One region of the Dyadobacter chenwenxiniae genome, then DNA from elsewhere that is predicted to be linked to it. Evidence: riboswitches for the same ligand, from Rfam matches in the RefSeq annotation. Region 1 holds a riboswitch; the other holds the start of a gene.
The links. A riboswitch is a leader RNA that binds a small molecule or an ion and turns the genes downstream of it on or off. The one in region 1 is predicted to bind cobalamin.
Positions count from the first base shown of each region.

Region 2: linked by a shared signal. The riboswitch ahead of MUK70_RS22090 (TonB-dependent receptor plug domain-containing protein) and the one ahead of MUK70_RS09950 (cobyrinic acid a,c-diamide synthase CobB) in region 1 are both predicted to bind cobalamin.

Region 1 is NZ_CP094997.1:2,431,770-2,436,193, reverse strand. It holds gene MUK70_RS09960 (TonB-dependent receptor plug domain-containing protein) at 1-461, opposite strand, end outside; gene MUK70_RS09955 (cytochrome c biogenesis protein CcdA) at 445-1,074, opposite strand; gene MUK70_RS30815 (hypothetical protein) at 1,107-1,238, shown strand; cobalamin riboswitch at 1,208-1,472, opposite strand; cobalamin riboswitch at 1,548-1,810, shown strand; gene MUK70_RS09950 (cobyrinic acid a,c-diamide synthase CobB) at 2,102-3,424, shown strand; gene cobN (cobaltochelatase subunit CobN) at 3,466-4,424, shown strand, end outside.
Region 2 is NZ_CP094997.1:5,174,965-5,179,388, reverse strand. It holds gene MUK70_RS22095 (DUF5074 domain-containing protein) at 1-927, opposite strand, end outside; gene MUK70_RS22090 (TonB-dependent receptor plug domain-containing protein) at 980-2,869, opposite strand; cobalamin riboswitch at 2,946-3,145, opposite strand; gene MUK70_RS22085 (DMT family transporter) at 3,175-4,146, shown strand; gene MUK70_RS22080 (thioredoxin family protein) at 4,211-4,424, shown strand, end outside.

The DNA.
Region 1 (4,424 bases):
ATCGCCTGAGAACCATAAAGTGAAGACGCTGGGCCCTTCAAGACTTCGATCCTTTCGATGCCATTCAAATTGATCTGCGACAGGTTCGTCACACCAGCCGCACGTCCGTCGACCAGCAGTAAAGTCCTTTGGTTAAGGCCCGAAAATTGAGGCCGGAAACCGCGAATTCCGACTCCGCTGGACAGATTGGGATACTGGATCACGTCCACAGCCGCTGATTTGCGGACAATGTCGGTCAGGTCCTGCGCCGGCGTGAGGCGGATGTCTTCGGAAGAAATGAGGTCGATTTTTTGGGCAATCCTTTCTTTTTGTGTGTCAAAACGCGTCGCCGTAACCACGATTGGATTCAGCAGATTCGCGTCTGCCGAATCGGTTGGTGCGACCTGGGCGGAAACAGAAATACAGCCCGCTAATGCCAGGCAGGAAACGGATAATTGTAAAGTTTTATGCAAGGGATTCATATAAAGTGATTGCTCCGATAACGATTGAAAATGTGCCTACAACGTAGTTAATGACTTTGAGAAATGTCTCCCTTTTGCCTCCGAAGCGATTGATAGAAGTCGCAAAAAAATAGCCATACGCAGACATGGAGAGAATAATCCCGGCACTTTGCAGGATAATGATCCAGACAGCCGCGGACGTGTCGCTTGCTGCAAGCGTAAGCGCCACCGCGCAGGCGCCGCCCGTTCCCGCAAGTCCGTGCACCATGCCTACCCAAAAAGCGCGGCTCAATTTTTGTTGTGGATTGGGCAATTGTAATGTCTTGTCCTTCAAAAAGTTCCGGCGGATTGCCACCAAGCCCAGCCAGATCATCAGCGGCCCGACGAGCAGCTCCACCTTCTCGGAGATGTCAAGTGTGACAGACGATTTCAGCAGCAGGACCAGCACCGCGAAAAGGATCAAGGTGAAAGAATGTCCGAGTGCCCAGTGGGACGATCGCCAGATTAATTTCCAGCGCTGGCGCGGGCTTTTAGCATCCTCGCTCGCCAGCACCGAAACCGCCGCCATATGGTCGGGTTCGAAGGAATGCTGGATGCCAAGTAACAGAGAGTCAATGAGGAGAATGTTCACCATTCGTTTTTCGTGGCAGTTTAGATAAGTGAAAAATGCTTATCTCGAAAAACTCAGGGAACAATGCAGGAGCAGGCAACGGCCCACAAAGAAGCCATTACCATCGTCCTATTGCCTTTCTTCCCGAAAGCAATCCGGATAAAAATATCGACTGGCAGGTCTTCTGACTCGTTCCGCAGCAACGCCTTCCCGGGGAGTTTTTTTAATGAGTGAATGACTGAATGAGTGAATGACTGAATGTTTTTTATTCACTCATTCAGTCATTCAACATTAATCAACCCCAGTGGCAATCTTGTTACAGCGCTTTATTTGAACTTACAGCAGCGGGTACTGCTCCGGATTTTCACCGGATTCCCTTTTCATCACGCCCGGAGACGTGAACCAATTGAGCCGCAAAGATGGAGTTTTTTTGTTTTACGCAACGATAAAAACGATTATTCCCCTACTTTTGCAGCCTTGAAATAGTTCTTTGCTTTATTTTTCCAACAGGAAAAGGTTTTACTAACCACGTGAATTAATAGGGAATCGTGTGCAAATCACGAGCTGTCGCGCAACTGTAAGTAACCAAAGTTTACATCGAATGATATCCACCGGGGCAATGATTTAATGACTGAATGAGTGAATGATTGAATGACTGAATGTTTTTTTATTCACTCATTCAATCATTCAAAATTAACTCCCCGGGAAGGATGATGTGAATGTTACAAGTCAGGAGACCTGCCTTTTTTTGTTGACAAATGCTTCCGCGAAATGAAGCTTCGTCTGGTCTGGATATGTCCGGTTTTTTGAACCGTGATTTTCGGGTGCAATCTGCCCGATCTCTCTCTTTTCGTCTTCTTTTCGTTTGCATTTTAAAATGCTGCAAGAGCTTTTAACTCACCTGAAATAAGTTAAAAGTATGCAAATGCCACAAAACTGCTGTCCGCGAACCGACGGCGTCCGCGCTGAGCGCAGTAACATCCCTCTCCGATCATTCTTACCGGGAGCGACCATAGGCTTTTTGTTAATTGTCAAATATGGTTTGTAAGAAATGACATTAACGAAATCCCACTTCCTGATCTCCGCTCCATCGAGCAACTCCGGTAAAACCACGATTACGCTGGCATTGCTGCGTGCTTTGAAAAACAGAGGTTTAGAAGTTCAGCCTTTTAAATGCGGGCCGGATTACATTGATCCCATTCACCATACAGCGGCGGCGGGGAAGCAGAGTGTTAATCTGGACACATTCATGTCCTCAGAAACGCATGTGCAGGGAATTTATGCCAAATACAGTTCTGTGGCGGATGTTTCTGTGACAGAGGGCGTGATGGGACTTTTTGATGGGTCTGATAAAATGCGGGGCAGCAGCGCGGATATCGCGCAGTTGCTTGCTATCCCGGTAATTCTGGTCGTTAATGCGAAATCCATGGCTTACTCGGCGGCTCCGCTTTTGTTTGGTTTTAAAAATTTTGACAGGCGGGTTCGTGTGGTCGGCGTAATCTTCAATTTTGTGAGCACGCCGTCGCATTACCGGTTTTTGAAAGATGCGTGCACGGATGTGGGCGTGGAAGCATTGGGTTATCTTCCCCAAAACAATACATTAAGCATTCCTTCGCGGCATCTGGGCCTGCACATTTCTGCCGAGACAAATTATGAGCAGATCATTGCAAACCTGGCGGAAACGCTTCCCAAAACCGTCGATCTCGACCGGTTGCTGGAAATTACACAGCGCGGTGACCAGGAAAATCCGGATCATAATAGTAAGTCAGATACGAAACTGGCGAACCTGAAAATCAGCATTGCGAGGGACGAAGCCTTCACATTTTTATATCAGGAAAATATAAAATTACTGTCACGTTTTGGCGAGATCACTTGGTTTAGTCCGCTGCATGATAACGTTTTGCCGGAAACCGATTTCCTCTATTTACCAGGTGGTTATCCCGAATTATTTGCGGAAAAACTGAGTGAAAACACGTCTATGCGGGCCAGTCTTAAAGATTATTGTGAAAAAGGCAATCGAACGCTGGCAGAATGCGGCGGTATGATGTATCTGGCAAAAAACCTTACAGATCAATATGGCGAAACATTTCCAATGGTTGGCGTCCTGGATTGCACCACCTCCATGCAAAGTGCAAAAATGACATTGGGTTACCGCATCGCCGATTGGAATAATATAGAAATCAAAGGCCACGAATTTCATTACAGTAACCTCATTGACAACGAGATGCAGCCGCAAAGTATGCCCGTCACGAACGCAAAAGGAATTGAAACAGACACAAAAATTTACGGAAAATACAACACATACGCCTCCTACATGCATTTGTACTGGGCAGATAATGAGTCATTTATACAAAATCTATTAGCCATAAAATAAAAAATGCCGACGGCCAATAGCCGAAAGCCGACAGCAAAAAAATGACAACCAAACGACAGCGTATCACCCGTGCGGACGGAAAAGCGATTAACCTTGTGCAGCGGCGGGGGCATTTGTCGTATTGCTACAACGCCTGCTGCTGCGGTCGCACGGACCGGGGTTATGCTGCGATTCCCGTGGAATTGTACAAAAGTGAGTGGCTCAAAAGGAAGCTGCGCAATGTAGTGCATATGACCAAAGGGGGCTGCCTCGGGCCGTGCACGCTGGCGAATGTGGTTACTCTGTTGTTTGACGGGCATTCGGTGTGGTTTCATTCCATTAACAACGACTGGCAGATCATCGCGATTTTCGATTATATCGAAAGCATGGTGAAAGCCGACCGCTATCTCGTTCCACCGTCCGATCTGGCCGAATATGTGTTCCAATTCTACACTTGGAAAGGCTCAGAAACGGCCACGATCAGCGGACAAGCAGCATTGCCAACAGAAGGCATTGTGTTTATGACACATGCGGACACGGATTTGCTGACATTAAACCGCGCCATGGAAATATTGCCAGATGACTTTCCTAAAACAATGGGAATCAGTTTGCTGGCCGTGAAAAGTGAAGAACAAATGCAGCAGTTGCTGACCAGGGAACTGGCCGAAGCACAGATCATTGTGATCCGCATCCATGGCAGATTAAGCAGTATCCCGGGTTATGGCGAGCTGGTCAGGCTTGCCAGGGAGCGGCAACAACATTTGATCATCGTAAGCGGGACCGGTGAATTAAATCCCGACTTCGCAGCCGTCTCCACTGTTTCGCCTGTTATTTTGCAAGAAACATTAAACTATCTGCAAACGGGCGGTTACGCCAACTTTACTTCATTGCTTTGCTATCTGTCTGATCATTTGCTGATGACGGGTTTCGGGGCAGAACCTGCGGTTCAGCTGCCCGAACATGGAATTTACCATCCCGACCTTCCTGAAAACGCAGACATTACGGATTGGTTGAAATACAA
Region 2 (4,424 bases), 2.7 Mb from region 1:
AAAAATTCTCTTAATCAATGGCGTTGTAATGTTAACCTGCGCATCATTAATGCCGAATTTGTAAGTTCCTCCATGTTCGCCAGCGGCATCAAAGTAGGAAAGAACAAAGAAAACGGTTCTGCGATCCGAGCTGAATGTAAACTTATCCGCGAATTTGGTTGCATCGCTGCCTATTGTCAATGTTGCTTCTGCATTGTAAGAATCAGGGTTCATTTTGATGACCTTGATGCCATCATTCACCCAAAGCTTTCCATCGGCATCAATGCCGACTGGGTTTGGCGCGTTTTCGAAGGAAAGCGTTTTGTCAATTGCATTTGTGGTCGTGTTGATAATGCTCAGCGTTTTGCCTTTGCCATAAGAAACCGTTCCCACGAAGAGTTTGCCGTTATTAAAAACCAGGTTTTCAGGGCCGCCTGACGCAATGTCAATACGCTTGGTCACTTTATTGGTAAGCAAATCCACCACAGCCACATAACCCGTTGTGAATTTTTGATCTGCATTGGTTCCCCAGCATGAAACGTAAGCTTTGTTATTACTGCCAAAAACCACTTCTCTCGGATTCTCAATGTCGGGTGTGCCAATGCTGGCGATGGTCTTAAATGTATTGCTGTTTACAATTTCAACCTTATCTTGTCCGGCAGACATATTATCCACGAGAATGATCCCGGTTTCGCCGGATGCGGCATAACCCTGTACTCCGCCTTTTAATGCAGTGCCATTAGCTGCCGAAAAAATGTCCGCCTGTGCAGTAGTTTGCTCTCTGGTAAAGAACGAAATGGCTCCGTTATTTTGGGAAAAATTACCTTCATTAACCACAAAAACGCCCTGGATATAATCACCTTTCGGAGTGGGGTCGCTTTGGTTACACGACCATGCGAAAAGGGATAAAGATGTAAATGCTGCTAATCTGAATAACTGTTTTTTCATTTTTTGTTTTATTAGTTGTAAACATTTTTGCCACTTAACCGGCTAAGATCAATCAGCGATTTTTTGGCGGATCATACATTAAAATCAAACTCAATGCAAAGCTCCTTCCCGGCATTGCATTGTTCCTCACATTTAAATAGAACGTGTTTGCAACGTTATTGATCTGTCCCTGCAAGCGCATTTTTATTTTATCCCAAACAAAAGTATGCTCTGCCAGCAAATTTGTAAGCGTATAACCATCCAAGATTTGTGAATTATCAAATGTGCTGAACCGCTTGCTGACCGCCTGCGCCTGGGCTGTAATTCTGGTATTCTTGTATTGAACAAATGCATTCAAATTTCCGGAATGAACAGGCACAAACACAAGTTGCTTGCCAATAATGTCCGAGGAATAAGCATCATAGGCTTTTTCCTGAGCGCTTTTGTTGAGAGTATATCCAATGTTAGCTCCTGACTTCCAGTTGCTTACATCGAAACGCCAGCCAGCCAGCACTTCAATGCCGCGGGCTAGCACTTGCTGTAAATTTTCAACGCGATAACTTTTTCCCGGATTCCAATAAGTCCAGTCCTTGATACGGTTGTGGTATGCAGTTATTGAAGCAGAAAAAGTGTGGTTCAAGGGGGAAGTGAAGTTTTGTTCAAGACCAACTTCCTTATTCCAACCCGTCTCCGGCCTGATTTCCGGGTTTCCCATTTCTTTCCAAAAGCGCTCATTCAATGTTGGCACGCGATAACTCCGTCCGATTGAACCTTTGAATTTCAAATTATAAGTTTCTTTTTGCGCCAAAACATATTCCGCTCCCAGTGAGGGCGTAAATGGCGGATCGAATTTTGTGACAAATGCTTGTCTCAAATTGGCAGAAACGATTATGCGATTCGTGGGTTGCCAGCGCGTGAGCAAAAAGAGGTCGCCGCGATTTTCGGTAACCAATTCTTTATCATAACCCGCCACCTGCGCCCGGTAATGTGCCAATTCGCCACCTGCTTTGATCTGGAACGCATTAAACTGAAAATCACGTTCAATGCGGTTCGAAAACTTGTCGGTCACGGCGTGATCCAACTGACTGTAATCGCCTTTGGCATAATCAATAATGTCCCTTACCCACGAAGCCCGGAATGTGATTTCTTTGTAATTATAGCGCAGCATGGTCCGGTAAGCTTCTGTTAAAGTCAGCTCACGACCCGCTTTATCTTCGGGCGTTAATGTGAGCCGGTTCCGGGTCAGCCACACGTGTGCCGAGATCTGATGATCGTTTTTTGAATTGAAAAACAAATCCTGCACCAAACCGCGCTGGAAAGAAGTTGACGGCAGAACGGTGTATTGATTTCGCTCCGAATAAGGGAAATCGTTGTTCATACGGCCGTCATATACATTTGTTTTGCCCGAAAAGGTCCACCGATCATTGATTACTGCCGTATATCGGGCCGTAACCTGGGTTTGGTGGTTATTAAAACTTTCCTGCTGACGGCCTATCGAAACCTGCAAAGGCTGCTTCGAAGGAGTGCTTCCCAGCAGAATGCTCCCACCCACCGCATCGCTGCCGACAATGCTCGCCGCAGAACCGTATTGTACAGCAAGCTGATCAAAGCCTGCAACGGGAATGGTCGAAAAGTCGGTTTGCCCCAAAATAGGTGAATTAATGTTCAGGCCGTTCCATAACACAGCCGTATGGTTCGCCGACGTTCCACGAAAAGAAGCCGTGTTTAATTGCCCGGGGCCATAATTTTTAAATGCGATCGGCGTGTAAAGTGAGAGCAGGTCGCTGATATTTTGGAAGCGGAAAAGGTTTAGCGACGTTGAATCTAACTTTTGGATTTTAAGTCCGCTCATGAATTTTTCAGGAACAAAACCTTTTATCACCACAGGTTCCAGGCGAATGCTATCGCGTTGTGCCAGAAGTATTTGTGGACACAATACCCAAGCGGCAATGGCCAAAGCCATGAAAAACTTCCTGTCAATAATCACGCTGTGTCAGATATGTAGCATCGTCAGCATTGCTTTTCCTCCGAAAGCAAATTTGATGAATCCAGTTTTGGCAGGTCTCCTGGCTCGTCTCTCGATCCATGGCCTTCCCGTTCGTGGAACAGTGGCATTGGGGATTGGATCAATATAAACAGACTCACAGTTGCGGGGACAGCTTCCGGTTCAACGGAATTCCCTATTAAGCCTTATCGCGGCATTGAAGCCGCTTATGGCGCCAAAGGTGCAAAGTTAGGAAATTGGCCGGACTTCCAACTCTGTGCGATATGCTTTATATTTGGTCAAAATCTTTACCCCTTTTGGCTGCTTCTGCTCAAAAACTCACTGTAACTTCTTCGCATAAAGGCATTTACCTTATGCTGGGCGCGGCGTTTTTCTTTTCTCTTACATCGGCCATTTCCAAGTGGCTGGGCCGCGATTTTCACATTGTGCAGCTGGTATTTTTCAGGAACATTGTAGGCGTTGTGTTTGTGGTGACCAGCATTTGGCGCCGCCCGATCCGACAACAGGGAGGCAAACTGGGCCTGCTTATTTTTCGCGGCGTTGTGGGCACGTTGTCGCTTTATATGCTCTTTTATGCGATCCAAACATTAGGATTGGGCCGTGCTTCCACTTATCAATACACCTATCCCATTTTTCTCGCATTGCTATCCTGGCTGTTGATAGGCGAAACGCTGAATTCGCGCGAATGGGCTGCTATTTTTGTGGGCTTTACAGGCATTATGTTCGTTTTCCGGCCAGATCTTTCGATTTCGCTCCGCGATAATGCGCTGGGGTTGGGTAATGCATTGCTGACTGCTATTTCTTATTTATCAATCAGGCAGTTAGGCGTTGTTTATGACACCCGGGCTATCATTCTTTCTTTTATGCTGAGTGGCATTGTAATGCCCATTATTTCCATGCTGGTAGGGACGTATTATCCGATGGAAAATCTGGATTTCCTGATTGGGACATTCACCTGGCCCACTAACATTTCGCACTGGCTCGGGTTTCTGGCACTCGGGTTAACAGCATTGATGGGGCAAAGAATGTTAACCCAATCATTCACCTATGACAAAGCCGGGCGCGTTGCGGCCATTGGTTATTCCAATATTCTGTTTTCGGTTTTAATTGGTTTTCTGATGGGAGAAGCCATTCCGTCGTTCTCAATGCTGACGGGCATGTTGCTGATTGTGGCAGGAGGGATTATGGTTTCCCTGGCAAAAAGAAAGCCTACGGTTGCCGATGATCTGGAATAAGTCAGGCATTCAGCACAATTATTCCGCAATGAAAATTGTTAACTTATTGAAATCAAATGAAGTTATGAAAAGATCCGCTACATCCCTTTTTCTGTTTTTTGTCATGCTTACGGTGGCAACGGGTTTCAAATCCGATGGAAATCGGCCTGCGGAAGGCATTCAATGGTTGACAATAAAAGAAGCTTACGCCAAAATTCAGAAAGAGCCGAGAAAGGTTTTAATCGACGTGTACACAGATTGGTGTGGCTGGTGCAAAGTGATGGACCGCGAAACATTCA